Regions from separate parts of the Thermoanaerobacterium thermosulfurigenes genome, predicted to be linked through region 1. Evidence: a T-box and tRNA genes for the amino acid it is inferred to sense, from the RefSeq annotation. Region 1 holds a T-box; the other regions hold tRNA genes.

Region 1 (10,663 bases):
AGGGCAGGAATAGCATCAACTGTTGAAGCTATATTTGGAAGTCCTCTCTTTTCAGCTTCTTTTACCCATTCTTCTGAATACCCGTTTCCGTTGAAGATAACTCTTTTATGATTTACTACGATCTCCTTTAATATTTTTTGAACTTCTTCATCAAAATTATCGGCTTTTTCAAGTCTATCTGCAATTTCAGATAAAACATCTGCTACAATCGTGTTTAAAATATAGTTTGCAGTTGCTACTGATGATGAAGAACCTACCATCCTAAACTCAAATTTGTTTCCAGTAAATGCGAATGGAGATGTTCTGTTTCTGTCGGTGGAATCTTTGTGAAGCGTAGGAAGCGTTGTTACGCCAATTTTCAATTCTCCACCTTGCTTTGAGTTTGTGGCACCGCCAGTTTCGCCTATTTGTTCTAAAATATCAGTTAATTGATCGCCTAAGAAAATCGAGATTATTGCCGGTGGAGCTTCATTTGCACCAAGCCTGTGGTCATTTCCAGGTGTTGCAGCAGATACTCTTAGTAAATCAGAGTATTCATCGATTGCTTTGATAACTGCACACAGGAAAACTAAAAATTGTGCATTTTCGTGTGGAGTCTTTCCGGGATCTAATAAATTTAAACCGTCATCTGTACTCATAGACCAGTTGTTGTGCTTTCCAGATCCGTTGACACCGGCAAATGGTTTTTCGTGCAATAGACATACTAGGTCATTTCTTAAAGCAACTTTTTTCATTATATCCATTGTCAATTGATTGTGATCCGTTGCTATGTTTGTCGTATTGAAGATTGGCGCTAATTCATGTTGAGCAGGTGCGACTTCGTTGTGCTCGGTCTTAGCTGATATTCCTAATTTCCAAAGCTCCTCATCAAGCTCTTTCATGAATTCGAAAACTCTTTCCCTAATAGTGCCGAAATAATGATCTTCCATTTCTTGACCTTTTGGTGGTTTTGCGCCAAATAATGTTCTGCCTGTCAATATTAAGTCTTTGCGTTTTTCATACAATTTTTTATCTATCAAAAAATACTCTTGCTCTGGACCAACAGTTGTTATGACTCTTTTTGAAGTGTTATTTCCAAATAACTTAAGAACTCTTAATGCTTCCTTTGATAATGCTTCCATAGAGCGCAATAAAGGTGTCTTTAAGTCTAATGCTTCGCCAGTGTATGAGCAAAATGCGGTTGGGATGTATAGGACATTATCTTTGACAAATGCAGGAGATGTACAATCCCATGCAGTATAGCCTCTTGCTTCGAATGTAGCCCTTAATCCGCCTGAAGGGAATGACGATGCATCAGGCTCGCCTTTTATAAGTTCTTTGCCTGAAAATTCTGTGATGACTTTACCGTCTGGTGTAGGAGAGATAAAAGATTCGTGTTTTTCTGCAGTAATACCTGTTAATGGTTGAAACCAATGTGTAAAATGCGTCGCTCCTTTTTCGATAGCCCAATCTTTCATAGCGTTTGCTACTACGTCGGCAACTTTTGGGTCAAGTGGTAGTCCCTCATCGATTGTCTTTCTTAAAGCATTGTATGTTTGCTTTGGTAGACGCTCTCTCATCACTGCGTCATTAAATACATTGGCGCCAAAAATATTTTTCAAAGAATTTTCTGACATAAAAATCCCCTTTCATTTATTTTTTTGGTATTAATGGAAAATATAAACAAAACAAGGACGCCATTAATACACACAAAATATATTAATGAAACGCCCTTGTCTCATTTTTAACTATTAAATTTTCTCACAAATAATTAATTAAATATTATCACAAATTTCATGTAAATGCAAGTACTTCATTTTTAAAAAGTCATGTACTTTTCTTGGTTATATTCCTGATTTGTTATATAATATGCATAAAAGAAATAGAGGTTTACAAATTTTCTAAGACAGCAAATGAATTATAGAGGTGAGGTTATGAATAAGTTGAAAGCTATAATCGTAGGACCGGGTAATATATTCAAAAGGGCATATTTGCCATTTATATTTAATGTAGATATGCTTGAAGTAGTTGGCATTGTAGGCAGAGATGAAAAAAAGCTTTTAAAGTATAAGGAGAATTATAAAGTTAGCACATATACTTCTATAGATGAAGCAATTGCTTTAAAACCTGATTGTGCTTTTGTGCACACTTCTACTGATAGCCATTATGAGATTGTGAAAAAACTTCTTACAAATAATATTCATGTTTATGTGGACAAACCTTTGACAGATGACTTAAAAAAAACTGAAGAACTTTATAATATTGCACTTAACAATTCACTTATTTTGACTGTTGGGTTTAATAGAAGATATGCACCATTGTATGTTAAAGCATCAGAGAATTTCGGAGAGCAAAAACCTGAATTGTACATGATGGAGAAAAATAGAAGTGGCGGTGTTGGGGGTGATATCAAATTCACCCTTTATGATGACTTTATACATGTGGTTGATACACTGTGTCATCAACTTGGCAATGTTGCAAGTATAAATATTTCACATGTGAGAATGATAGAAGAAAATAATAGCATGAAATATATAAATGTTGAAATTACTTCGGATAATGGGATCGCAATTGGGGTGATGCATAGAAATAGTGGTGCAGACAGAGAAGTGCTTGAGGTGCATGGGTATGGGAAAAGTGTCATAGTTGAAAATTTTGAAAAATTGATAGTATCTGACAAAAACAATGTATCTATTTATAGTCATAATTCTTGGGATAGTGTATCATATGTGAGAGGTTTTGAGAGTGCAGTAAATAATTTCTTATATTCTATAAATTCTAAAGAAATAAATGATGATGAAATAAAACTTTCTTTAAAAACACACCAATTAATCGATGAAATTCTGAAAAAGATAATTTGAACTACAGATAAAAAGTTTATAAAATAAGTGCTAAAGAGTAAATTTTAAGAAGGAAAAATTGATTTTTTATAGAATATAATCATAGGTGGTTTTATGAAAAGAATTTTGAATATTATCATAGCAATTGTTGTCATACTTTACATAGGAAAAGTTGCAGTAAATACTATAAGTGGAAAAGATAAGACAATACCACTTAAGCCCGGTAACTTATCGGAGTCAATAGACGCTTATGGTTACATAGTGGTTGATGCAATGGTCATAAATTCTCCTATTGATGGGAAAATAAATATGTTAGTAAAAGATGGGACAAGAGTGCCAAAAGGCAAAGAAATAGCAGAAGTCATATCGCCAAACTTTGATAAGTCGAAATTGGATGAGCTAAATTCTATAAATGAAAAGATTCAGAGCATTAAGGATGATAAAGACGCAAATCCCTATGCAAAAGATATAGAAAGTATAAATGCTCAGATAGATGAATTAAACAAGGAATATCAGCAGACAAAAGACAAGAGCGTTTTAAACAGTTTAAGCAAAAAAATAGATGATTTAATAAGCAAAAAAGAGCAGATAATCAAAAATGGTCCTTCGTCGATTAGAAATTTAGATGATCTTTATAGTCAAAAAAAACAATTAGAAAGCATTATTTCTAATGGTTTGTACAAGGTATATTCGCCTGAAGCTGGAGTCGTAAGCGATTATTTTGATGGATATGAAGATATTTTTAGTGTAAACAAATTGTTTAACATCACATTAAATGATATAAATGCAGTACAAAAAGAGCCAGCAGAAATAAAAGGTGAAGTAAAGCAAGGTGAACCGATATTAAAATTAATAGACAATTATGACTGGTATGTATTGTCTGTATTGGACAAAAGTAAGAGCCAAAAATTAAAAGAAGGGAACAATGTAAAAGTAGAAATAGATGATAAATATAGTCAATTGTTAGATGGAAACATAATGAAAATATATTCGATATCCGACAATTTATTTGGCGTAGTGATAAAGATGGATGATGCTTATGACGATTTTTATAAAAAAAGGAAGGTTAAAGTCGACATAACAGTAAATAACTATGAAGGCTTTATTGTGCCAAATACGGCTATCGTAAAAGTTGATGGAAAATATGGCGTGTATAAATTAAATAATGGCATTCCTCTCTTTGAAGAAGTCGACGTAAAAGCGCAAAATTCAGAAAATGCCGTTGTAGAAAGTCCAGATGGAAATTTAAAAATGTATGACGAAATATTAGTATATGGTAAAGACTATTTAAAGAAGTAAGAGGGATTATTATGGATATACGTTATAATATTGATAAAGTAAAAGAAAATGTCAAGAAGCATGCATTAAAAGTTAATAGAAATCCTGACGATATATTAATTGTGGCAGTGACTAAAACCGTCGATGTCTCAAGAATAGAAGAAGCGATAAAATACGGTATTACGGATATTGGAGAAAATAAAGTACAAGAGTTAGTAGACAAATATCCAACATTAATGGATAAGGTGCAGTTCCATTTTATAGGTCATCTTCAAACAAATAAGGTGAAGTACATAATAGATAAAGTGAAGATGATTCATTCACTTGACAGTGTGCGCCTTGCAGAAGAAATAGATAAAAGAGCCAAAAAATGCAATAGGATTATGGACTGCTTGATCGAGGTAAATGTAGGTTCAGAAGAATCAAAGTATGGAATTGAACCGTCAAGCTTGTTGGAATTCATAAAGGAGCTTGAAAGCTTTGACAACTTGAAAATAAAAGGTCTGATGACTGTGGCGCCGTATGTAGATGCTGAAGATGTAAGGTCTTATTTTAGAAAAATGAAGGAGTTATTTGATAACACTAAATCTTTAAATCAAAAAAATTTAGATTTTAAATATTTGTCTATGGGTATGACGAATGATTACACTGTTGCCGTTGAAGAAGGCGCCAACATCATACGTATAGGTACAGGAATTTTTGGGAAAAGATTATATGATATGGAGGTAAAATAAATGGCTGTAAAAGTGATTGAAAAGCTTATGAATTTTTTTGGATTTGATGAGCAGGAAGACGAAGGGGATGCTGAAAAAGTTGAAAACGAATTACCCTTTAGCCAAAAGCCAAAAATAGTTAATATACATACACAATCGCAGATAAAAGTAATTATTTTGAAGCCAGATAGTTTTGAACAGGCGCAGACAATACTTGAAAACATAAAAAATAAAAAGCCTATAATTATTGATCTTCAAAATATGGAGAGAAATGATGCTCAGAGACTCATAGACTTTTTAAGCGGTGCTGTTTTTGCGTTAAATGGAGAAATTAAGAAAATTGCTAATAGCATATTTTTAATTGTGCCGGATAATTTTGATATTGCTGGCGATATACAAGATGAAGTCGATTCAATGTTCAACTTAAAGTAATGAGGAGGGTATGATTTGACGACAAACTATGCTTTGATCTTAACATTAAACTACTTTTTTGAGATTGTAAATTGGCTTATTGTAATAAGGGTGGTATTATCTCTTTTGAGAATGGAGAATATGGGAAATCCTATATCGCGATTTGTCATCATCGTGACAGAACCTATTTTAGATCCTTTTAGAAGGTTGCAATTTAAGTCATCGATTGGAAGGAATATGATGATAGATTTTTCACCTATCCTTGCTATGTTGGCTATCCAATATGTGATAAGACCAATATTAGTAAGCTTGATTTCGTTAATATGATTTATTTACTTTAAAAGGGTGAAGGAATGGAATACAGCATTGCAAGACTTAATGATATGATAAATTGGGTACAGAAAAATAGGCGTGATAGATTTACAGATTTTCTAAGTATGAAAGATCAGAAAATACTGCTAAAGTTGATTGATAAACATGACGATATAGATTGTAGATTTGATGGTGGATTTAAAGAGGCTGAGAGAAAAATAGCCTGTATATATCCATCGTTTCTTGCGATTTCCGATGGTGAACATTTTGATGCAATAAAGGGGATAAGGATAAATGGCGACTTAATAAGGTTGTCACATAGAGATGTGTTAGGTTCACTGCTAGGTCTAGGTATAAAAAGAGAGAAAATTGGTGATATAATTAAAAGACAAGAAATCTGCGATGTAATAGTGCATAGGGATATAGCTGATTTTGTTTTGATGAATTTGAAAAAAATAGGTCGAGAGAAGGTTATTGTTAGTTCAATTGACTTAGATGAGGTTATAGAGCCTGTAATAGAATATGAGGACATTAAAACAACAGTTGCATCTGTAAGGCTTGATAGCATAATCGCGGCGGGGTTTAAAATATCCAGAACAAAGGCTTCGGATTTGATAAAAGCTGGACTTACTGAAGTGAATTGGGAGACAAATATATCGCCTTCATTTGAAGTAAAAGAAGGTGACATCATATCTTTAAGAGGTTATGGAAGGATCAAATTCCAAGAAATTTTGGGTACATCGAGAAAAGGCAGGGTATATGTTCATATTTTAAAATACAAATAACAATAAGATGACAAGGAGTGGATTGGCATGTTAACACCTATGGACATACACAATAAGGAGTTTAAGCGTTCATTTAGAGGTTACAATGAAAATGAAGTTGATGAGTTTTTAGACAAAGTTATGGAAGACTATGAACTATTGTATAAAGAAAATTCTGATCTAAAGGACAGAGTAAATATATTAAATGATAAGTTGCAGAACTACACAGATATAGAAAAAACGCTAAATAATACGCTGGTCGTTGCCCAAAAGTCGGCTGAAGATTTAAAGTTAAATGCTAAGAAAGAAGCTGATTTAATAATACAGCAAGCACAACAAGAAGCAGAAAAAATAATGCAGAAAGCCAATCAAGAAGTAGTAAGGATTAGAGCAGAGCTTGAAAGTCAAAGGAAAAAATTGAATGTATTTAAGGCTAAATTCAAAACACTCCTTGAAGGAGAACTTGAGGCGATATTATCTATAGACGACAGAGAATTTTTTGATGATGAGAATGATGTGAGAAATGATGAGGAATAGACTTGCTGTAATCGGGATCTTAGTCCAAAATAGAGAGTTGGCGTCTGAAAAAGTTAATCATATTTTAAGCGAGTATGCCGATATCATAGTGGGCAGAATGGGTATTCCATATAAGGAAAGAAATGTGTCAATCATATCGCTGATTGTCGACGGTACGACGGATGACATCGGTGCTTTAACTGGCAAGCTTGGTAGCATTGAAGGTGTAAAAGTAAGGTCTGCCATTACGACTTAAGATGTTGACGTCTTTTTTTACATATTGTATAATTATTTAAAATGCGAAAAAAGCGATGAAGAGGACAATTTATGCAAACAAAACTTTTAAGAGAGTTGGCGGTCGGTGGAAGCCAATAAGTTAGTTTGTCATATATCACCTCGAAGCTGCTGGCTGAAATTTAGTAAGCTAAGCCGGGAAAATCCCGTTATCTCATGAGTGATTAAGGCATTTAGCCTTAATAATTAGGGTGGTACCGCGACTTCTCGTCCCTTTGGATGAGAGGTTTTTATTTTTTCTGCATTTATGCAATTTGAAATAGGAGGTATGTTTATGGATTACAACAAAACATTAAATCTGCCAAAGACTGATTTTCCAATGAAGGCGAATTTGCCGATGAGAGAGCCAGAAATATTAAAGAAATGGGAGAACATGGACATATACCACAAATCATTAGATAAAAACAAGGGCAAAGAAAAGTTCATTCTTCATGATGGTCCTCCATACGCAAATGGCAATATACACCTTGGCACTGCCATGAACAAAGTTTTGAAGGACATGGTGGTTAAATATAAGACGATGAGGGGATATGAATCACCATATGTGCCAGGTTGGGATACTCATGGCTTGCCAATAGAGCAACAGGCAATCAAGACATTAGGGATAAAGAGAAATGATGTAGGTCCAGTAGAATTTAGAAGGGTGTGTCGTGATTTTGCTTTTTCGCAAATTGAAAAGCAAAAAGAACAATTTATTAGATTAGGTGTAAGAGGAGATTGGCAAAATCCATATTTGACGCTGAAACCGGAATATGAGGCAAAGCAGATAGAAGTATTTGGGGAGATGGCAAAGAAAGGATATATATATAAAGGACTTAAGCCTGTATACTGGTGTACAGATTGTGAAACTGCATTGGCAGAAGCAGAGATAGAGTATTCTGATGAAAAATCTGATTCGATCTACGTTAAATTCAGAATTGTAGATGACTTGGGCAAATTTAAAGGCATTGTTGATGATTTAAGTAATTTGTACTTTGTAATATGGACTACAACGACTTGGACAATTCCTGCTAATCTTGCAATTTGCTTGAACCCAGATTTTGACTATGCTTTGGCGAAATACGGAAATGAAATTTACATAATGGCAAAAGATATGCTTGACAGCATTGAAAAAGAGACAGGACTTTCAAACCATGAAATAATTGCTACTTTTAAAGGTTCAGAACTGGAAGGAATGAAGGCTAAGCATCCTCTTTTTGACAGGACATCGCTTATAATATTAGGCGAACATGTAACACAAGAGGCAGGTACAGGATGTGTACACACAGCACCTGGCCACGGTGAAGAGGACTTTGTAGTTGGTCAAAAATATGGACTTGATGTTTTGAATCCTGTTGATGATAAAGGGCGATTTACTGAAAAAGCAGGAAAATACAATGGACTATTTTACTCTGATGCAAATAAGGTCATAAAAGAGGATCTTGAAAAAGCCAATGCTTTATTGGCTTCAAAGACTTTCACACACTCGTATCCTCATTGCTGGAGATGCAAAAATCCTGTTATATTCCGCGCTACAGAGCAGTGGTTTGCATCTGTAGATGGCTTTAGAGATGAAGCGCTGAAAGCGATAAAAGAAGTAAATTGGATTCCTGAATGGGGCGAAGATAGGATTACAAACATGGTTAGAGATAGGCACGACTGGTGTATATCCAGGCAAAGGATATGGGGTGTTCCAATTCCTATTTTTTACTGCAAACACTGTGGGAAAGAATTGATAAACGATGATACGATAAATGCGGTAAAGAAGTTGTTTGCAGAAAAGGGTTCTGACGCTTGGTATGAACTATCGGCCGAAGAAATACTGCCACAAGGTACAAGGTGTGAATGTGGTTCTACAGAGTTTAGAAAAGAAACGGATATTATGGATGTATGGTTTGACTCTGGTTCCAGCCATGTAGCGGTTTTAGAGACAACTGAGGGACTTAGATGGCCAGCAGACTTGTACTTGGAAGGTTCTGACCAACACAGGGGATGGTTCCAGTCATCGCTTCTTACATCTGTCGCTACAAAAGGTATCGCTCCGTATAAAAATGTATTGACACACGGTTTTGTTGTAGATGGTGAAGGGCGAAAAATGTCTAAATCCCTTGGAAATGGAATCGATCCAGCCGATGTTGTAAAAGAGTATGGTGCTGATATATTGAGGTTGTGGGCTGTTTCTGCAGATTTCACTTCAGACATGAGGATATCAAAAGAAATTTTAAAGCAGATGACTGAGTCATACAGGAAAATCAGAAACACAGCAAAATTTTTATTAAGCAACCTTTACGATTTTGATGCTGATAAAGATTTGTTGCCATATGATGAATTGTTAGATATAGATAAATGGGCTTTGTACAAATACAATGAGCTTGTGAAGGATGTAACTGAGGCTTTTGACAAATATAAATTTTATGAGTTCTTGCATCTTGTTCATACCTTCTGCATTGTAGATATGAGCAATCTGTACCTTGACATATTGAAAGACAGGCTATATACTTTCCCAGCCACATCAAAGGAAAGGAAAGCAGCTCAAACTACTTTATATATTATATTAAATGGTTTTGTAAGAATCATAGCACCAGTGCTGACATTTACGGCAGATGAAATATGGAGTTATATGCAACACGATGCAAAAAATAGTTTTGAGAGCGTTCAGCTTGCTGATTGGCCAGAACCTAATGATATCTACGATAATAAACAGTTAATCGACAATTGGAACAAGCTTTTTGATATAAGAAAAGATGTATCTAAGGCATTGGAGATATCCCGGGCAAACAAGGAAATAGGTCATTCTTTGGAAGCTCAAGTCGATATTTATGCGTCGAAAGAGCTGTACGAATTTTTGAAGCAGTTTGAAGAAGATTTTAATACAGTCTTTATAGTATCAAAAACTGTTCTTCACGAAAATGATGGGGTTATACCTGATGATGCGTACAGAAGTGAAGATTACGATATTGCCATAAAGGTAAGTCATGCACCTGGTGAAAAATGCGAAAGATGTTGGATGTACAGTGAAACTGTAGGTGAAGATAAAGAGCACCCAACAATTTGCAGTAGGTGTGCCGCACATATCTAAAGGGAGATTTCTCCCTTTTTTAATTAAAGACGAAAGGAGAGTATAAGTGTGAAAAAGATAGGCTTTATCGGCGCTATGGAGGAAGAAGTGGAGCTACTCAAGGAAGCTATTGTTAATGAACTTACGATAAATAGGGCAGATATGGATTTTTTTAGCGGTATAATAAATGGGGTAGATGCAGTTGTTGTAAAATCAGGAATAGGAAAGGTAAATGCAGCGATTGCAACACAGATATTGATATCTGAATTTAAAGTTGATTGCATAATAAACACAGGTGTTGCTGGAGGATTAAAAAAAGGCATAAATGTTGGAGATATAGTCATTTCTTCTGATGCGATAGAACATGATTTTGACACAACAGCATTTGGAGACGAATTAGGAGTAATACCTCGCATGAAGACAAGCGTATTTAAAGCTGACGAATATCTTATAGATGTGGCTTATAAGGCTGCTAATGATAATATTGATGGGAAAGCGTATATTGGCAGGATTGTTTCA
Region 2 (10,663 bases), on a different contig from region 1:
ATCTCCGCCCCATATCCTTTCCATAAATATGGGTTTAAACTTTAGTGGTTGCATTCTCATCACTCCCACATATTATTCAGCGATATTTAGAGCAATTTCTATCATATCGTTAAATGTCTTCTGCCTTTCTTCTGCAGATGTAGCATGACCTGTAACTAAACTATCGCTTACTGTCAATATGGTAAGAGCATCTACTCCATACTTAGCAGCTAAAGTGTAAAGACCTGCTGTTTCCATCTCAACTGCTAAAACGCCAAACTTAGCCCATAATTTCCAGCTATCTTTATCATCGTTGTAAAATGTATCTGATGAAAGTATATTGCCTACTTTTACGTTGATACCTTTCTCCAAAGCCGCATCATAAGCTTTTTTCAGGAGCTTGAAACTGGCTGTAGGAGCATAGTCCATGCCATTAAACCTGATCTTATTTATGGCGGAATCTGTCGATGACGCCATTGCTAATATTACATCCCTTATGTTTATATCTTCTTGCATTGATCCGCATGTGCCTATCCTTATGAGATTTTTTACGTTGTAGCTTTGGATAAGCTCGTTTACATATATGGATATAGATGGTATACCCATACCTGTTCCCTGAACAGATACTCTTTTACCTTTATAATAACCAGTAAATCCGTACATTCCGCGAACTTCATTGTAACAAATTACATCAGTTAAAAAATTGTCTGCAATGTACTTAGCCCTCAGTGGATCTCCAGGCAATAATACTGTACTTGCAATTTCTCCATCTTTTGCACCTATGTGAATACTCAATTCATCCATCTCCTTTTAATATTTTACAATTATATAATATCAAAAATGATGTAAACCTTCAATCGCTTTTTATATCAAGGCTTTTTCATCTTTATATATGGTCTCTATCACGCCACCTCCAAGGCAGTATTCACCATCGTAAAAGACGACAAATTGCCCTGGAGTAACAGCTCTTTGAGGCTTATCAAACACAACTAAATAACCATTGTCTTTCTTAAAAACCATTACGTCTTGGTCAGGCTGTCTATACCTGAATTTTGCTTTGCACCTAAGTTCATCGAAGTTCATGTCACCGTCTATCCAATTTACATTCTTCGTAAACAAGCCGTATGAATACAATGCAGGATTTTTATCACCTTGTGCAACATAAAGTATATTGTTTTCAACATCTTTGTCAACTACAAACCAAGGCTCTCCTGTACCTACACCACCTATGCCGATGCCCCTTCTCTGTCCTAATGTGTAAAACATAAGCCCATCATGACGTCCCAATACGCGCCCCGACAGATCCCTTATTTCTCCCGGCTTCGCAGGCAGAAATTGATTTAAAAATTCTTTAAACTTTCTCTCTCCGATAAAGCAAATACCTGTGCTGTCTTTTTTATCAGCCGTCTTCAGACCTGCCTTTCGTGCTATCTCCCGCACTTCCGATTTATCAAGGTGTCCTATTGGAAACATCGTCTTTGACAACTGCTTCTGCCCAAGCTCACATAAAAAATACGTCTGATCTTTGTTTTTGTCTACACCTTTTAGCATCTTGTAGTGCCCATCTGTATGCTCTATCCTTGCATAGTGGCCTGTTGCAATATAATCTGCTCCAATTTTCATCGAAAACTCCAAAAAAGCCTTAAACTTTATCTCTTTGTTGCACATTACGTCTGGATTGGGTGTTCTACCGCTTTTGTATTCATTCAAGAAATACTGAAAAACTCTGTCCCAATATTCTTTTGTAAAGTTTATCGAATAGTAAGGAATGCCTATTTTATCGCAAACTCTCACAACATCCTCGTAATCCTCTGCTGCAGTACAGTACCCAGAATCATCTTCTTCATCCCAATTTTTCATAAATATGCCTATCACATCGTATCCTTGTTCTTTAAGAAGCAGTGCAGACACAGAGGAATCTACTCCTCCAGACATTCCAACTACAACTTTTACATTTTGATTCTCATAAGCCATTTAAAATTACAACCTCTCTCATAAAAAATTATTTAAAAAAACTCAATGCCACATGACATTGAGTTTTTGCCTTTTAATACGAGCAAGTCTATAAGCCGAGTTCTGTTTTAGATGGTCATCTATCTACGATATCAGTTACCTGATACCTCCAGCGGTTTTACCCGAGGGTCAAGCGGGCCACTTGTATTTCCCTCCTATTCTACCTTGCTCCAGGTGGGGTTTACAGAGCATTCCAGTCGCCTGGATGCTGGTGAGCTCTTACCTCGCCTTTCCACCCTTACCCACCGCCAATTCGCTATTAATAAAAGCATTATTATTTACGAATTAGTGATAGGCGGTATATCTCTGTTGCACTTTCCTTGGAGTCACCTCCACCGGGTATTACCCGGCACCTTGCCCTGTGGAGCTCGGACTTTCCTCGTACATAATGTACGCGACCATCTGGCTTACTCGTAAGTATTACTCTCCAGATATAGAATGATACCACTATCAAATAAGTTTGTCAACTGGCAATTATTACATAAACATAAACGGATCAGCTTGTGCTTCGCTGGTAATGACATTTAAGTCTACATCCATTTTTTGCGCTTCATCCCTTATGTATTCAGCGATGAAATTTACAGAAATCTTCTCTGTGCCAAAATGACCCGCATCTATTATAGCCAGTCCAATATGCCTTGCATCTACTGCATCATGGTAGCCAACATCACCTGTTATCAAAACATCGGCACCTTTAAAAGCTGAAATTGATACAAAGCTACCACCACTGCCACCGCATACAGCCACTTTTTTAACTGTCTTGTTTAAATCGCCTACGACACGTATGTTTTTTAAGCCAAGTTTTGCTTTTACATCATTTGCGAGGTTGCCTAATGTAGTGTCTTTTATTAAGCCTACTCTCCCGATTCCATATTCGTCATACAATGTCTCAACAGGGTATATGTCATAAGCTACCTCTTCATATGGATGAACTTTTAACATAGCACTTATAACCCTATTTACCAATTTATCTGGTGCTATAGTCTCTATTCTAACCTCCTGAGTATTTTCCACTTTTCCTATCTCACCTATAAAAGGATTCGTTCCCTCTAACGGTTTAAAACTTCCTATGCCCATCGTTTGAAAAGTACAATCGCTGTAATTTCCTATGTAGCCTGCACCTGCATTGCACATAGCTGTCTTTACTATTTCCTCATATCCAATCGGAACATATACTACAATTTTCTTATAGCCTTCTTTATACGTAACTTGCAAAATCTCCTCGTCGTATATTCCCAGTATGTTGCAGAGAATATCGTTCATTCCGCCCTTTGCAGCATCAAAGTTGGTATGCGCTGAATACACAGGTATGTCTTCTCTTATAAGCATCGTCAAAACTTCGCCTAACGGATTATCAGTACGTAAATTCTTAAATGGTTTAAATATTATAGGGTGATGCGTTACAATCATGTCGACTTTCTTTGATATGGCTTCTAATACAACTTCTCTTGTGGCATCCAAAGCCACCATGACAGACGACACATCTTTTCTGGGATTCCCCACAAGAAGCCCAACATTGTCCCATTCTTCAGCACATTTGTGTGGTGCAAGTTTGTCAATCATTCCCGCTATTGTCTGGCATTTCAGACTCATACAATAACACCTCATATTTTTTTATTTTATTTAAAATATCCTCTTTCAGTAAATCACTTTCATTGCTTTTCGAGACTTCATCAAAAATCTTTTTTAGCTTTCCTATCTTATATGATATATAATCTTTAAGCAATGGGTGACTTTTTTGAAAGAGTTTTTCACCGATTTCATAAAAAATTTCGTCGTGGACTCTCCCCTTGCCATGTTCTACAGCAATTATCTCAAAGAACTTCCCTTTTTCAAAGACTAAACCTTCATCAACAATCAAATACCCATTCTCATAAATATACCTGCGAAGATGGTCAGATGCCGTCATAGGCTGCAAGATAAATCTCTCTACAGTTGAAGCAATGCTTTTGCCTTTTTCTAAAATATCTGAAGTCAAAATGCCACCCATACCGGCTATTACAACCGTATCAACTTCATTTGGCATTAAAACGCTTAATCCATCGCCAAGCCGTACAATTATATTTTCTGACAGATTGTACTTTTTAATAACATCAATTGCTTTATTGAGAGAAGTAGATTTTACATCTGATGCAATTATGTAGTCTGAAATGCCATTTAAATAAAGGTAGACTGGTATATATCCATGGTCTGTACCTATATCAGCAACTTTAGAATGAAGTTTTATCATTTTGACGATAGAATTTAATCTCTGTGACAGCTTCATACTATAAAATAAAAAGCATTTGTAAAATCAAATGCCTATCCTTTCATCATTATATGGTGGGCCTTCAGGGACTCGAACCCCGGACCAATCGGTTATGAGCCGACCGCTCTACCAACTGAGCTAAAGGCCCTAAATATGGCTCCTCAGGTAGGGCTCGAACCTACAGCCTACCGGTTAACAGCCGGTTGCTCCACCATTGAGCTACTGAGGAATACATTTATTATTATACTACATTTTTAACCGGTGTCAAGCAGTGTTAATCCAAAAAATCTTTTAATTTCTTGCTGCGGCTTGGATGTCTTAATTTCCTCAATGCCTTTGCCTCTATCTGTCTTATTCTCTCTCTTGTAACATTGAATTCTTTGCCCACTTCTTCCAATGTCCTTGCTCTTCCGTCATCCAATCCAAATCTTAGCCTCAACACCTTTTCTTCCCTCGGCGTCAAAGTATCCAAAACGTCTATAAGCTGCTCTTTAAGCATAGTAAATGCTGCCGCTTCAGCAGGGGCTGGAGCATCTTCGTCTGGTATAAAATCGCCAAGATGGCTGTCTTCTTCTTCGCCTATAGGAGTCTCTAACGATACTGGTTCCTGAGCAATCTTCATTATCTCTCTGACCTTGTCAACTGACATATCCATCTCTTTAGCGATCTCCTCTGGTAGAGGATCACGTCCCAATTCCTGCAAAAGTTGCCTTGAAACCCTTATAAGCTTATTAATAGTCTCTACCATATGGACAGGAATGCGTATCGTCCTGGCTTGATCAGCTATAGCCCTCGTGATTGCCTGTCTTATCCACCACGTAGCGTATGTGCTAAACTTAAATCCCTTTCTGTAGTTAAACTTTTCTACAGCTTTTAGTAGACCTAAATTTCCTTCTTGGATCAAATCGAGAAATAACATACCTCTGCCTACGTATCGTTTAGCAATGCTTACAACAAGCCTCAAATTCGCTTCCGTAAGCCTTTTTTTAGCTTCCTCATCGCCTTTTTCTATCCTCTTTGCCAACTCTATCTCTTCATCAGGAGATAAAAGAGGTATTTTTCCTATTTCCTTTAAGTACATCCTTACTGGATCATCAATATTTATTCCTTCAGGAATAGTAAGATCCAAATCCAGATCTTCCTCTGGAATTAATTCATCTTGTTGTGGTTCTTCTCCCACGATTTCTATACCCAACTTTTCGAATGTATCATATACTTTTTCTATCTGATCTGCATCCATATCAATATCTTCAAGAGAATTCATTATTTCATTATACGTCAGCATGCCATTCTTTTTGCCTTTATCAATAAGCTCTTTTATAGAATTTTTTACTTTTTCTTTATTCATGGGTGTCCCCTCCTTTTGGGCAACCTTTTTCTCAGCCATTTTTTAAACTCAGCATCTCCTTTTCATATTTCTGTAATTGTATCAAAAGTTCTCTTTCCTTCTCAATGTCACCAGCATTATATGAATCGTCAATTTCGCGTTTAATGCTCGCTATTTTTCTTCGTATGTCGTCTTTGATTATCTCTCTTACACAGTCATCCACTATTTTTTCGCTTGCCACTTTCTCGCTATACAGCACGTTGAATATATCGTTAAATTCGTCTTTTAAATCAGCATTGTCCAGCATAAAGCTTAGGTCTTTTACATCCACATGGCCACCATCTTCAAGCCTTTCAAAAATATACGACATCACTGACTTTAAATGTTCGTCTTCGATGTCATCTACAGAAAGCTTACCTTTCACCCTGCTATAAAGCTTGTTGTCAATTAAAAGCAGTGCAATCAAGTACTTAAGAGACGGTATCTTTTTTGCTCCACTGTATTTAATATTATGCCTATTATTGCCAACTGTATACCTAATTTTTTTATTATTTTGCAAAAAACCCTTGACAAATTGGTCTATTTCTGCTCTAATAGTATTTTCAGGTATTTCAGCGTCTTTTGATACAATGGAAATATACACATCTCGCTTTACTTCGTCTTTAACTGTGGCAAGATCCTTGCACACCTTTTTGATATACTTTATCCTGTCTGATGGTTTTTCTAAATCCAAATCTTGCTTGTACTTCTTTATCTTATATTCTATCAATGTATCTGTCTTTTCAAGAAGCTTTTTAAATGCGTCAAAACCCTCTTTTCTCACATATTCATCAGGGTCCTTGCCATTAGGTACTGTCAATATATTTACATTTAGGTCCAGTTCATCTAAAAGGTTAAGACCTCTCATTGTGGCCTCAATGCCTGCTTCATCTGCGTCATATGAAATTACGACAGTGTTTTTGTACTTTTTTATAAGTCTACCTTGCTCTAAAGTCAGCGCAGTACCCAACGATGCGACGACATTGTCAAGTCCGCTTTGGTACAATGCTATAGCATCCATATATCCTTCAACGATAATAAACATATCTTCTTTAGATTTTTTGGCGTAATTAATTCCATATAAGGTCTTTCCTTTTTTAAAAACAACCGTCTCAGGAGTATTTAAATACTTTGGCTTTGCATCATCCATGATTCTGCCGCCAAAACCTATCACATTGTTTTTCTCGTCTATTATAGGAAACATTACCCGATTTTTAAATCTATCGTAATATGATCCAGTGCTGCTTTTTGAAACAAGACCAGCGCTTACAAGTACGTCAGTATTGTAATTGCGGCGCTTTAAATACTTAAGCAATTCAAGTCCACTTGGCGGAGAAAACCCCAATCCAAATCTCTTTATCGTAATGTCGTCTATGCCCCTATCGTAGAGGTATTTTAATGCAGCCTGTCCAAATTTAGAATAAAGATACCTGTGATAAAACAAAGCAGCTAACCTATTGACTTCATATATTTCATCTTTCAGCTTTTTTTTCTGATACTCTAAACCTGACAAATTTTCTTCTTCAATCTCTATACCAGCTCTATCTGCCAAGAACTCAACGGCCTCCTTAAAACCTACATTTTCAATATTCATTACAAAGGTAATGACATTTCCGCTGGCTTGGCAACCAAAACAATGATAAAGCTGCTTCTCTTGGCTTACATTGAAAGATGGTGTTTTCTCATGATGAAATGGGCACAATCCCTTAAAGTCTTTGCCAGATTTTTTAAGCGAAACATAACTTGAGACAACATCAACTATATCATTTTCTTCTATTACCCTATCAATTACGTCTTTTGAATAAGACATAAACACCACCTTAATTAATAGTTCGACAAAAAATAGGAAAATCCTCTTTTTAAAAAAGAATTATAAAATTTTCATGGAATTAATATATTCGACATAAATTCCTAAAATCCTTCTTGAAATTTTTACATATTAGAAATTTTTATCTTCCCACGGTGATGGTAAGAAAATCTCTTTATACTTTGTTATAGCGTATTTATCAGTCATTCCTGCTATATAGTCAGCAACTGCCCGTTCTTTACCATATTCATGTGTTAATTCGATAAATTCATCTGGCATGTCGTCCACATTTTCACAAAAATAATAAAAAAGCTGTTCAACAACTTTTTTCGCTTTTGCCTCTTCGCTTTTTGCCTTCGAACCTATATAAACCTTTTTAAACAAAAAATCTCTAAGGCTGTAAGTAGCATCATAAATCTCACGGCTCATGGAGATACTATCTTTTCCCATGCTGTTTTCAATTATGTCCTTAACCATTGTGTTTATCCTCTTGCTGTGAGTCTCTCCTAATATACGCCTTAAATCTTTTGGTATATCATCATTTGTCAATACTTTACCTCGAATTGCATCATCAATATCGTGATTCACATAGGCAATCTTGTCTGCTAATTGAACGATTTTACCTTCCAATGTTCCAGGATTTCCGGATGTGGAATGATTTAAGATGCCATCTCGCACTTCCCATGTCAGATTAAGCCCTAAACCATTATTTTCTATCACATCCACCACTCTTAAGCTTTGGACACTATGCCTAAAGCCATCTTTTAAAAGCCTATTTAAAACTTCCTCACCCGAATGGCCAAAAGGGGTATGCCCTAAATCGTGACCTAACGCTATAGCTTCGGTTAAGTCTTCGTTAAGCCGCAATGCCCTTGCGATAGTTTTTGATATTTGTGCAACTTCCAAAGTATGCGTAAGTCTCGTCCTGTAGTGGTCACCTTCAGGAGATATAAAAACCTGCGTCTTATGACTCAATCTCCTAAAAGCCTTACAATGTATGATTCTGTCTCTATCCCTTTGGTAATCTGTGCGAATATCGCACTTTTCCTCGTCTCTTGTTCTCCCTTTTGATTCTCTACTGTGTGCTGCATACGGTGATAGTATCTTATACTCCATATCCTCGGATATTTCCCTTATTTTCATCATATCACCTTCTCACAAAAATAAAACCCAATAAGGGTTTTATTTTATATAGACGATATTATTTTCCCATCAGCAACGTCAATATCAATGAAGTAATTATGAAAACTACGGCGCTTATCGTCGTAAGCCTCTCCAAAGTACCTTCCATCGTCCTGGCCTTGTTTTTACCAAAGAAAGTCTCTGCACCACCTGCAATTGCCCCGGATATACCTGCACTTTTCCCTTGTTGCAAGAGTATAACTGCCATCATAAACAAACTAACAATAATATGAATTATAAGTACTATTATTTTTAGCATATGTTTAACCTCCGAAAATCATATTTACACTATTATATATTATATAGCAATAGCATATTTATATCAAGCACTAATTTTCTTCATCAGAAATTGATTCACTCATCATGCCATGCCTATTGCAATGTCCATGTCCATGGTGGGGTACGTCTTCACCGTAGACTTTGTAATTGCCGCCTTCTACTCTTATGGCTTTGCCATTTACAAGTGCATCTGCAACTTTTTCACGAGCTGACATGATGATCCTAAAAAATGTAGGCCTTGATACTTTCATCCTTTCCGCACAATCTTCTTGTTCTAATCCTTCTAAATCCTTTAGACGTATAGCTTCAAACTCTTCAACTGTAAGCACCACTTCACTTAATGAGTGCATAGGTATTCCTACTGGCTTAAAATAATTTATGTTTGGTTCACATTTTACCCATCTGCATTTTTGAGGTCTTGGCATTTTATCACATCCCATTTCTTTTTTTGCATAATCATAATACTATTTTATCACCTATAAGTTAATTATATCAAGATACTTTTAAATACAATGCACACATATTTCTAATACAATGAATAGCATAAATTAGTTAACAAGATTATAAAGGATGATTTTTATGACGCTATCTTCCATTATTTCAAAGTTATCGTCTGCAAACTCTCTTGTAACAGCTATCGGTTATATACTTTTCGCAATAGGTATAAATAGCGATGGAATAACAAAAGAAAATCTTGCAGTTTCTGGCAGATGGATTATTTTTATAGGAACTTTTTTACTGTACGCCTTGAATATAATATCGATAAGACAAAATGAAAACAAAGATGAAATTATCATCGAAAATCCTGATTTGCTTATTTTGGCTGGCAGTTTTATGATTGCATCAGGTGCATTTGTAGATGCGATCGGATTTGAAAAGAAAAATTTAAAAGAAGCTCAGGTATATTGATACTGAGCTTCTTTTTATGCAGAGATAAATTATCTTACGTTGTAAAATGCGTCTTTTCCAAGGTATTGTGCTATTCCGCCTAACCCTTCTTCTATCCTCATCAATTGGTTGTACTTCACGACTCTATCTGTTCTGGAAGGAGCACCAGTCTTAATTTGCCCTGCATTGACAGCAACAACAAGATCTGCAATAGTTGAATCTTCTGTCTCACCTGAGCGATGTGATACGACAGCAGTGTATCCTGCTTTCTTAGCCATCTCTATCGCATCAAGCGTTTCAGTAAGTGTACCAATCTGATTAAGCTTAATGAGGATAGAGTTTGCAACACCCATCTTAATTCCTCTTGAGAGTCTTTCTGTATTTGTAACAAAAAGATCGTCGCCAACTAATTGGATTTTCTTGCCCAATCTTTCTGTTAAGAGCTTCCATCCGTTCCAATCCTCTTCTGCTAAACCATCTTCAAGCGAAACGATAGGATATTTATTTATAAGCTGCTCCCAGTAGTCCACCATTTCTTCTGATGTTCTCACAACGCCTTCTCCATCGAAATGGTATTTCCCATCTTCTTTGTACATTTCAGATGAAGCTGGGTCAAGAGCTATAGCTACATCTTCACCAGGTACATATCCTGCCTTTTGGATTGCTTCCAATATTACCTGTATTGCTTCTTCATTTGATGTAAGGTTTGGTGCGAAACCACCTTCATCGCCAACTGTAGTGCTTAATCCTTTTGATTTAAGCACTGATCTTAAATTGTGGAAAACTTCAGCGCATGTCCTTAAAGCTTCATGGAAGCTTTGCGCACCAACAGGCATGATCATGAATTCCTGTATATCGACGTTATTGTCAGCGTGCTTTCCGCCGTTTAAAATGTTCATCA
Region 3 (10,663 bases), on a different contig from region 1:
GTCGTACCTATAAGCATACATTTAGGTGAATCTTTTAATACTCTTGTCATAACAGGGCCTAATACAGGTGGAAAGACTGTCACATTAAAGACTGTAGGGCTTTTGACGCTTATGTCCATGTCAGGATTAAATATCCCTGCTGACGAAGGTTCTGATGTGGCTTTCTTTGACAACATATTTGTCGACATTGGAGATGAACAAAGCATAGAGCAAAGCTTAAGCACATTTTCAGCACACATGACTAACATAGTAAAAATACTAAATAATGTCACTAGCAATAGCTTAGTTTTGCTGGATGAATTAGGAGCTGGCACCGATCCGACAGAAGGTGCCGCTCTTGCCATGAGTATACTTGACTTTCTTCACAGGATGAATTGTCGCACAATTGCCACGACACATTACAGTGAACTTAAGCAGTACGCGCTGCAGAATGAAGGTGTGGAGAATGCCTCTGTGGAATTTGATGTAGAGACGTTAAAGCCCACTTACCGCCTCACAATAGGAATACCTGGAAAAAGCAATGCCTTTGAGATAAGCAAGCGTTTAGGATTAAATGACGATGTCATAGACAATGCGAAAAATTATATAACAAGTGAAGAACTAAAATTCGAAGACATATTAAAAGATCTTGAAAACAAAAGGATAGAAGCAGAAAACGCCAAGGGAGAAATTGAGGAATTAAAAAATCAGGTAGAAAGTTTAAGACAAGAGTATGAGAAAAAAATAAAAGATACTGAACGAGAAAGAGAAAAAATTATAGAAAAAGCCAGAGAAAAGGCGAAAAAGATATTAGAAAATACAAAAGCTACTGCTGATGAAATTATTGCTAAGCTTAAAGAGGCGGAAAAATCCGACAAAAAGAATAAGCTTATTGAGGAAGCTAGGCTTAAACTTAAAGAAAACATAAATGAGATGGAAGAAAGCCTTAAGAAATCAGAAATCCCTGAGTACAAAAAAATCCCCAAAAACGTCATGCCTGGACAGACTTTTTACATAGTTCCGCTTGACCAAACTGGAACAGCTTTGTCAGAACCTGATAAGGATGGAAATGTAAAGATACAGGCAGGGATTCTAAAGATGAATGTGCACATAAGCAACCTTAGAGAGACTGAATCAAGCGAAGAGAAAGAGATGGAGAAAGGTTTTGCTAAATACATTAATGAGAAATCTACCAATATTTCTACTTCAATTGACTTAAGAGGAAAGACATTGGAGGAAGCTTCGATAGAAGTCGATAAATACCTTGATGATGCATACCTTGCAGGTTTAAAACAGGTAACTGTCATACACGGGAAAGGGACTGGCACTTTAAGGAGTGGTATCACAAGGCTTCTTAAAATGAACAAGCATGTAAAGTCGTTTAGACTTGGAAGGTATGGCGAAGGAGAAGACGGCGTCACAATCGTAGAATTAAAAGAAAAATGAGTAACCAAAACACCTCATCTATCATAAAATGTAGAGGAGGTGTTTTTATATATGAGGAGAAAAAAGTGGGGAAGAAGGAGGATAAAAATACGTGGGATAAACAAAAATTTTGTTTACGTTTTGGCATCATTATTTATATTATCATTGCTGTATATGTTTGTAACATACAGGTTGACACCTGCTCTTATTAAAGCCAGTGAGACAGTAGCTCAAGAAGTGGCTGTTAAATCTATCAATAAGTCTATAAATGAAAAGGTGTTGAAAGGTATTCAATACAGCGACCTTATAAATGTAAGAACTGACAACAGTGGAAAAGTATCGATGCTGCAAGCTAATACGATAGAGATGAATATTTTATCTGCGAAGATTACTCAAGCTGTTCAGGATAATTTAAACAGCATAGGATCGGTGTACGTGAAACTGCCTCTTGGTAGTCTAATATCAAAGGATGTATTTGCAAACACAGGCCCAAAGATAAAAGTAGGACTTCTGCCTATTGGTTCGGTGAATGTAGACTTTGAATCAAGCTTTGAACCAGCAGGGATAAATCAGACGAGGCACATAATATATCTTTACATAAAGACAAACATCCAAATAATTGCGCCACTTGCATCAAAGCAAATACAGGTATCCACCCACATGCCTATTGCTGACAGCATAATCGTAGGTGATGTACCTCAAAGCTTTGTAGACGTCAATGGCAATAAGTACACTGTGCCTGTTCCAAATGGAAATTCAAAAATTAATGTAGAAAGCAATTGACAACATTAGAAATTATGGTATAATAATAATTGTTTGACGGGGGTGTAGCTCAGTTGGGAGAGCACCTGCCTTGCAAGCAGGGGGTCAGGAGTTCGAATCTCCTCATCTCCACCATGGGCTTGTAGCTCAGGCGGTAAGAGCGCACGCCTGATAAGCGTGAGGTCGATGGTTCAAGTCCATCTAAGCCCATTTGTAAACCCTAGCGGGTCTTTTTTTTATGTCTAAAATTAAAAAATAGAGGAATTAGCAAATTTTTGTCGAATTAGATAAATAAAATTTGTCTTTGAGGTGTAAAAATGGCTTCCAAGTTTGAATATGATAAAAAGCTTGACAACATAGTAGAAAAGACGATAGAAGTTATAGGTTGCAGCAAAGAGCAGATTTCAGAAATATTAGAGAGGACAAGGAATGAGTATCGTCTTTTAGAAGAACAGATACACGAGCTGAAAGTCAAGGTTAGATTTGTTATAAAAGAGGTAGAACAACTTGAAAGAAAAGAAAAAAGCTCTAAGTTAAAACTGGCTTATGTAAGCCAGCGCTTTGGCAATATAAGTGAGGATGCCATAAAGGAAGCTTACGAAGAAGCGAAGGAGATTCAGGTAGCGCTTATTTTAAAAAGGCAGGAAGAAAAAGACCTTATAGCAAGAAGAAATGAGTTGGAGAGAAAGCTCATTGAGTATAGGGCAATTGTAGAAAAAGCAGAAAAACTTTCTACACAGATAGGTGTTGCCCTTGATTACTTGACAGGCGATTTGACAAAGCTTCACAGCCAGTACGAAGAGCTTAAAGACAGGCAACTTCTAAATATACGCATAATAGAAGCTCAGGAAGATGAGAGGAAAAGGATCGCTCGCGAGATACACGATGGTCCAGCCCAGTCTATGGCAAATGTAATATTAAAAGCAGAGCTATGCGAGAAACTTATTAGCAAAGATGTAGAAAAAGCTAAAGATGAGCTTAAAAATCTTAAAGACATAGCACATTTATCATTGAAAGAAGTGAGAAAGATCATATACGATTTAAGGCCGTCCGTTCTTGATGATTTAGGCTTAATACCTGCTGTGTCAAAGTACATAAATGACTTTAAAAATGATACTGGAATAAATGTGGATTTTATTACCTTATCTGAACATAAACGATTAAAGCCTGAAATAGAAATAACCTGTTTTAGGGTCATTCAGGAAGCCTTGACAAACATTCGGAAGCACTCAAAGGCTAAGAATGCCGTGATACGATTAGAGTTTGGTGATCGATTTATAAGCATAATTATAAAAGATGACGGTGTAGGTTTTGAAAAGACATCTCAAGACAATAAATTTGGACTGTTGGGGATGCGGGAGAGAGTTCAGATATTAAACGGGAAATTTGAAATAAACAGTTCACCTAATGATGGGACTCAAATTTACATTTCCATTCCGCTAGGTGGTGATAAGTGCAATGATTAACATTATGATAGCTGATGACCATGTGCTTTTGCGTCAAGGGCTAAAACAGATAATTGAATTAGAAGAAGATATGAAAGTGGTGTATCAAGCCTCAGATGGAGAAGAAGCTTATAATTTGGCTAAAAATAATTCTCCAGATATAATTTTGATGGATATAAACATGCCAAATGTAAATGGCATTAAAGCTGCAAAGATGATTAAAAGCAATGATCCTAAAAATAAAATAATGTTTTTGACTATCTACAATGACAAAGAGTACCTTATGGAGGCATTGAAAATAGGTGTGGAAGGTTACATATTAAAAGATGCAGATTCAGATGAACTTATAAAGGCTATAAGAATCATATCAAATGGAGGCGTTTACATACATCCTTCACTTATCAGGGAAATTGAAAGCTTAGAGAAGAATGAATGCAAAAAAGATCTTACTGACAGAGAGTTTGAGATATTGAATTTAATCGCTGAAGGTTATAGCAATAAAGAGATAGCAGATAGGCTCTTCTTAAGCGAAAAGACAGTCAAAAATCACGTGTACAATATATTTAGAAAATTAGATGTAAAAGATAGGACTCAAGCTGCCATATATTTATTAAAAAATAATAATATGTACAATATGCATACATAAAATTTGCTTTTATTCCAAAAATATTTTATAGTTAATATGTAATCCAAAATGTTTAGGAGGCGTATGAAATGGAGAGTGGCGAGTTAAAAGACATTGAAGAAAGATTAGGATACAAAAGCAAAAATGGATGGCTTAAAGTAAATGACGATGAAAGGGAAAAGATATTTGAGTACGCAGAAGATTACAAAGCATTCATAGGAGAGTGTAAGACGGAGAGAGAAGTTGCAGACAGGATAATAAAGATTGCTGAAGAAAATGGCTTTATAAATTTAGAAACAGCTACAAACTTAAAGCCAGGCACAAAGGTGTACTATGACAATAAAGGCAAATCGGTAATTTTAGCTGTTATTGGAAAAGATTCTGTCCGCAATGGATTTAAAGCAGCAGCCGCTCATATAGATTCACCAAGGATTGATTTAAAACCAAATCCATTATACGAAGATAGTGGTCTTGCTCTTTTTAAGACACATTATTATGGGGGGATTAAGAAATACCAGTGGGTTACGATACCATTGGCATTGCACGGAGTTGTCATAAAAGAAAGTGGCGAAAAAGTCGTTTTTAACCTTGGAGAAGATGAAAAAGATCCTGTGCTATATATAACTGATTTACTGCCTCACCTTGGAAAAGATCAGATGGAGAAAAAAGCTGCTGACGTGGTCACTGGAGAAGCATTGAACCCAGTCATAGGAAATATGCCTTTGTCTGAAGACGTTTCTGTAAAGCCAAATTTATTGAAAATTTTAAACGAGAAATATGGGATAGTGGAAGAAGATTTTATAAGTGCTGAGTTGGAGTTGGTGCCAGCACATAAACCAAGGGATATAGGCTTTGACAGAAGTATGATAGGTGCTTACGGACAAGATGATAGGATATGCGCTTATGACGTACTTAGAGCTATTTTAGATGTTGACAATCCTGAAAAGACTGCAGTAGCTATATTTGCTGACAAAGAAGAGATAGGAAGCATGGGAAATACAGGATTGCAGTCCAGATTTTTTGAAAATGCTATAGCGGAAATCTTGGAAAAGCAAGAAGGCAGCACTGATATAAAGCTTAGAGCAGCCATGAGAAATGCAGAATTGTTATCTGCAGATGTAAATGCTGGCTTTGATCCTTTATACCCTGATGTAAGTGAGAAACTTAACAGCTCATATATAGGAAATGGTGTATGCCTGACGAAGTACACAGGTTCACGTGGAAAAAGTGGATCAAATGATGCAAATGCTGAGTTTGTGGCAAAAGTGAGAAAGATATTTAATGAAAATAATGTAGTATGGCAGACAGGAGAGCTTGGAAAAGTTGACATTGGAGGCGGAGGAACAGTCGCACTTTTTGCAGCAAATTATGGCATGGAGGTTATTGACTGTGGCATTGCACTTTTAAGCATGCATTCACCTTATGAATTGTCATCAAAACTTGACTTGTACATGGGATATAAAGCATATAGATCCTTCCTTTTAAGTAGGTAAAGGTCATTTAAAAACACCGGTATAGCCGGTGTTTTTTAGCAATTTTATTGATTTATAAACATTTCTACCACAATTACGCCGTTTCCAGTGCTGTTTGTGACAACGCCAACGCCGACTTTATTGAAATAAGGGTTTAAGATATTTTCTCTATGACCGCTGGAATTCATCAATGCATAATGAGCACTTACAACATCGCTGTTTAGTGCTATGTTTTCTGCAGCGGCATTGTAACTTATACCAAATTCTTTCATCATATCAAATGGCGAGCCATAAGTAGGTGACGTGTGAGAAAAATAGTTGTTGTCCCTCATATCCTCAGCTTTTATCCTGGCTACTTTTGATAGGTTTTCATCGATGGTAAGCGGACTCAAGCCTCTTGACGTTCTTTCGCTATTTATGAGATCCACCAACTGCTTTTCTTGTGCTGATAACCCTTGATAATTTTGTTGTGCGCTACTATTTTTGACGCTTTCAACAGCATTGGAAGATGAATTGCCGGCTGATGTAGTCGTAGTTGTAACAGTTCCTTTTGTATTAATTGTCGTCTGGTTTACATTTGCAGTGTTATTAGCCATTGTAGTCCACCAATAATTGTTGTTGTACCAAGCATTTGTGTTATTTGCCTGTACATAATTTATTTTTACTGTGGCTGTATTGAATACAGAGTAATTTGATGTGGTGGCATTTGAAGTTGTCGTTCCATTGTAGACAACATTGTTGTTTGTATATGTTCCGTAAGAATACGAAGCTTTTGCAGCATTAAAAGAGCTAATCATTGACAATGAAATTACTGCAAATGTCGCATAGTACTTTAGATTTTTTTTCACTAATATCACACCCCTTAATTAAAATTATTCGACAAAAGAAGAAAAAAACCTTTAAGTAATTAATGGACACGTAGGAAATCTTATCAATAGTAGCATTTTTGAATATACTGTGAGTAGGGGGTGCAAAGATGAGATATGGGATATTAGTCTTTTATTCTTATCAACATGCAGTGTTGTGTGACAAAGTATTAAGGCAGAACAATATACCTGTAGAATTTATACCAACGCCACGCTCTATAATGAATAGCTGCAGCCATTCTTTGAAATTTGGTCTTGAATACGTGGATATTGTGAAATTAATAGTACAAAGAATAAATATCCCTTATAAAGGGATATATGAGGTAGAAAAGACATATAGCGGATATACCGTCATAGGTGTTCGTTAGGTTTTCCAAAGATAATTGACTTTATTTTGTCTATTGTCCCATTTTCTACTTTTTCATTAAGCTTTGAGTTTAATATGATTATTTTATTTTGCAGATCTTTTACCTGCTTTTTTAATTTTTCGTTTTCCAAAAGGACATTGTTGTAAACAGAATTAAGATTGTCAATTTTTGAAGTGTACTTCATTCTTTCTTCATAATATTTCTTCAAATTTTCTTTAAGTTCTTCAATATTTCTGTTTTTAAGTGCGATTTCATAGCTTTTTTGATTTAGATTTCTCTCTAAATGTACTTTTTCCTTTTGGAGGTTTTCTATTTTTTTAGATAGTGTGCTTAAGTATTCTTGGACTTCTTTTATATAAAATGTGAAGTAATTATCTTTATCATATGATATGATATCTTTAACTCTATTAAAAGGAAGCTCTAATCCGTTATCATCTAAAAATGTGAATTTTTCTATTGAATCTTCCACTTTTTTTACAAATTCATATGACGAAGGCTTTTCAGCTAATTTAAAAGGTTTGCAGAAACTATTGCCGCCGTCTGATGATACAGCGCTGTAAAAAGTGTCTTGTTGAATCCATGTACACCATATAGTGGTGTCTATTATGTTAAAGCAAGGCCACAAAATTGCATCTGAAAATGACAAAGTGATTTTCTTGTCCCACGATCCTTTTGGCCATCCACCATCGACTTTTTTTCTATACTTTAGTTCTTTTATTATGTTTTCCTCAATCCAGCATATATGAATGTTTCGTTTGTCATCGATGGATATATTTGGATATTCAAGCGATATGGCTTCAGAAATTGTAGTCTTTAAAGTCCACGTATCATTTAAATACGTTGTATAGTATATTTTTTGAGTGTTTTCGGTTGTTACATAAACTAAGTGCATAATTCCGAATTTATCAGATGCTACACTGTAGAAAGGCTTAATTTGGCTGTTGTAAATGACAGCTACGTCATTAACTTTGAAAGTCTTATTGAGTACAAAATGCTTTAGAATCAATTTTTTGGGTGATGATAGATTATGCTCTGTAAAAAATAGATGTAATGTTCCACCAGACGTTATTAATCTGAAGTTATCTGCAAAAAATGATTTGTCATTATAATGGTACAAAATCTTTTTGATTATTTTGTTATCATCATTTAAATGTGCTAAAACTATGTTTTGCTCTTTGCTAAAATATGTGATTAAAATTTCATCCGAGTTTAATCCAACATCGAAATCGCTTATTGTATTGTCTATAAGGCTTATTTCATCCGAATTTTCACCAGCTATATTTAACAAAATAGAGTTCCGATTTGATGAAAATTTGTACACCTTGCCTTTAAAATTTAATAGCACCTTGTCCATAAAATACCTCCTTTCATTTAAAATTATATTCTTTATTTGTAACAAATATTATGGTTATTACGTATATTGTAACTAGAAATATGCAAAATCAAATTAAACAAAAATTTAGTCGTAAGGGGGAAATAAAATGGCATTTGCTAAAAAGCTGATTGGAGAACAAGAAGTAGGACCAGGTCCAGTAGAGCCAGGTCAGCTTCCTGAACCAACAGAGATAACTTGCATAGAAGTTACAAAGATATACGATTCATGCTCACAGAGATTGTGTTTAGACAGCATACCACCATTAACGTTTTGCCCGACCATCACAAATCCAACATTTGGACGCTGTGAAAATGTGACTGTTACACTTGTATCACCTCCAGGATTTACACTTACACCTATTCCTGAAAGACCTGGATTTGCAAGAGTGCAGGCTACATTCCAAGTAACATATGATGTAGTGATTACAAATACATCTGGCGATATTCAAACATTGACGGGACTAACAACTACGTTTAATAAGGATATAGTATTGTACGTGCCAGAACCAACTATTGCCATCATGAAGTTTGAAGCTGTTGCAGAGTGCTTATTTGGTAGAGTCAATGTTGGAACACCAACAACATTAGAGGTAATCATAGGTGTATGGATCATCATAAAATCTGCTATGGATGTGCAATTATTGATACCTTCGTATGGATTCTGCCCAGTACCACCTGAGTGCGAGGAGTTTCCGACAAATGTATGTGATGAATTCATGCAGAGACCATTCCCACCTATATTTCCTCCGCAGAAAGCCCCATATTCACCATATTAAAAATATGAAAAGCCAGCATAAGCTGGCTTTTCTCATAACAATGATAGGAGGATTTTTATGAAAATTTTATTTATGACATTTATCGATATTTTAAATTCACTTCCGCAGAGAAGTCATCACTTGATAGATTACTTAAAAGACAAATATGACTTGACGGTAGTATTTTGTAGGTATGACGATCTTGGGGTATTAAAAAAGCAAGAAGGTACGATTACTTATATAGGAATACCTGTTAAGTTTGCAAGTCTTTTTAGCCCGATGATTTTGTATAAAAAATACGTTGAACTTGATTCTTCTAAATACGATATATGTATTGCACAAGGTCCATGGGCAGGTTTGACTGCTGTAGAACTTCTGAAGGCTGGGAAAATAAGTTTTTTGGCTTATGAAGATATCGACTATTTTCCTGCGTTTTTTGAATATGAGGACATTTATGAGAGGACAAAAAACATGGAGAAATATTGCATTGAAAATTCTGATGTTACATTTTCTGTAAATCAACATTTGATAGAATTGAGAAAAAACATGACAGGCATTACACCATATTACATACCAAATGGTGTCAATTATGAACTGTTTAATGGCAGAAAGGAAAAACATCAAGGAATAGTCATTGTATTTAGCGGTTCGTTAGAGCATTGGTCAGGCGTTGAGATGCCTATAAAAGCCCTTCCTATCTTAAGGCGAGAATATGACGTTTCGATGATGATACTTGGGAAGGGAAAATATGAACATGTTCTTAGGAAATTGTCGAGAGATTGCAAAGTAAATGATGTTGTACATTTTTTGGGAAAAGTAAAGTATAGCGATTTGCCGCTGTATTTTAATAAAGCTGATATTGGACTTTGTACGCTTTTTCCAACGGAACTAATAAAATATTCTTTTCCACTTAAAGCTGTAGAATACATGGCATCTGGCCTTCCTGTGATAGCAACAGACATTGGCGATTTAGGGAAATTGATTAAAGAAAATGATTGTGGTATAACTATAGAGTACAATGTATCGGATTTTGTTGAAAAAGCTATAGATTTGATAGAAAATTATGATAAAATGAGTATATACGGACGAAACGGAAGGGAATTTGCTAAAACGTTTGACTGGAAAGAACTTTTTAAAAAAGAAATGAGCATAATTTTTGAAAAATTAGATAAAGTTATAAAATACAATTGAAAGGTGATGGCTATGACCAAAAGTATAAAAGATGATGTACTTTTAAGATTAAAAACCATAAAGGGGCATATAGCTGGAATCGAAAAAATGGTGGAAGAAGACAAAGGGTGTTCTAACATTTTGCTTCAAATAGCAGCGGTGAGAGCTTCTTTAGAAAAAGTTGGATTGTCAATCATAAATGAACATGCTGAACAGTGCTTTCTTGCAAATGAAGATGGAAAGATAACTTATGAGGAACTTCAAAGTGTTGTTGATTTATTAGTTAAATTTTTAAAATGAGCAATATTTGGCAGTAAAATAGGGTCAGAAAAGACCCTTCTCTATGTTGATAATGGAAATAGAAGGGTGTATAATTAATAAAAAGAAGGTGTTTTACGTGAGAATACATGGTATTGTAGAGA

Evidence for each region. The T-box of region 1 lies ahead of ileS (isoleucine--tRNA ligase). A T-box ahead of a tRNA ligase gene usually reads a tRNA of that ligase, here a tRNA-Ile.
Region 2: it encodes a tRNA-Ile, which carries the amino acid that the T-box ahead of ileS (isoleucine--tRNA ligase) is inferred to sense. The anticodon was not compared.
Region 3: it encodes a tRNA-Ile, which carries the amino acid that the T-box ahead of ileS (isoleucine--tRNA ligase) is inferred to sense. The anticodon was not compared.

The regions. Positions count from the first base shown of each region.
Region 1 covers NZ_JBPODR010000002.1:23,760-34,422, reverse strand. Annotated here, with positions in the region: gene HNR52_RS00900 (glutamine synthetase III family protein) at 1-1,616, opposite strand, end outside; gene HNR52_RS00895 (Gfo/Idh/MocA family protein) at 1,914-2,840, shown strand; gene HNR52_RS00890 (biotin/lipoyl attachment domain-containing protein) at 2,934-4,118, shown strand; gene HNR52_RS00885 (YggS family pyridoxal phosphate-dependent enzyme) at 4,130-4,831, shown strand; gene HNR52_RS00880 (cell division protein SepF) at 4,832-5,242, shown strand; gene HNR52_RS00875 (YggT family protein) at 5,258-5,548, shown strand; gene HNR52_RS00870 (YlmH family RNA-binding protein) at 5,575-6,318, shown strand; gene HNR52_RS00865 (DivIVA domain-containing protein) at 6,346-6,834, shown strand; gene HNR52_RS00860 (TM1266 family iron-only hydrogenase system putative regulator) at 6,824-7,069, shown strand; T-box leader at 7,116-7,325, shown strand; gene ileS (isoleucine--tRNA ligase) at 7,382-10,165, shown strand; gene HNR52_RS00850 (5'-methylthioadenosine/adenosylhomocysteine nucleosidase) at 10,214-10,663, shown strand, end outside.
Region 2 covers NZ_JBPODR010000012.1:22,213-32,875, forward strand. Annotated here, with positions in the region: gene manA (mannose-6-phosphate isomerase, class I) at 1-54, opposite strand, end outside; gene deoD (purine-nucleoside phosphorylase) at 73-774, opposite strand; gene mnmA (tRNA 2-thiouridine(34) synthase MnmA) at 844-1,953, opposite strand; RNA gene rnpB (RNase P RNA component class A) at 2,029-2,406, opposite strand; gene HNR52_RS06440 (Nif3-like dinuclear metal center hexameric protein) at 2,470-3,585, opposite strand; gene HNR52_RS06445 (tRNA (adenine(22)-N(1))-methyltransferase) at 3,548-4,258, opposite strand; tRNA gene HNR52_RS06450 (tRNA-Ile) at 4,313-4,388, opposite strand; tRNA gene HNR52_RS06455 (tRNA-Asn) at 4,395-4,469, opposite strand; gene rpoD (RNA polymerase sigma factor RpoD) at 4,515-5,588, opposite strand; gene dnaG (DNA primase) at 5,620-7,416, opposite strand; gene HNR52_RS06470 (deoxyguanosinetriphosphate triphosphohydrolase) at 7,546-8,556, opposite strand; gene secG (preprotein translocase subunit SecG) at 8,615-8,854, opposite strand; gene HNR52_RS06480 (DUF134 domain-containing protein) at 8,925-9,299, opposite strand; gene HNR52_RS06485 (hypothetical protein) at 9,454-9,783, shown strand; gene eno (phosphopyruvate hydratase) at 9,813-10,663, opposite strand, start outside.
Region 3 covers NZ_JBPODR010000001.1:73,277-83,939, reverse strand. Annotated here, with positions in the region: gene HNR52_RS00445 (endonuclease MutS2) at 1-1,425, shown strand, start outside; gene yunB (sporulation protein YunB) at 1,477-2,187, shown strand; tRNA gene HNR52_RS00435 (tRNA-Ala) at 2,226-2,301, shown strand; tRNA gene HNR52_RS00430 (tRNA-Ile) at 2,303-2,376, shown strand; gene HNR52_RS00425 (sensor histidine kinase) at 2,484-3,632, shown strand; gene HNR52_RS00420 (response regulator) at 3,625-4,257, shown strand; gene HNR52_RS00415 (aminopeptidase) at 4,326-5,729, shown strand; gene HNR52_RS00410 (CAP domain-containing protein) at 5,774-6,556, opposite strand; gene HNR52_RS00405 (putative Se/S carrier protein) at 6,685-6,942, shown strand; gene HNR52_RS00400 (hypothetical protein) at 6,926-8,296, opposite strand; gene HNR52_RS00395 (hypothetical protein) at 8,424-9,092, shown strand; gene HNR52_RS00390 (glycosyltransferase) at 9,150-10,262, shown strand; gene HNR52_RS00385 (metal-sensitive transcriptional regulator) at 10,275-10,541, shown strand; gene HNR52_RS00380 (DUF3006 family protein) at 10,585-10,663, shown strand, end outside.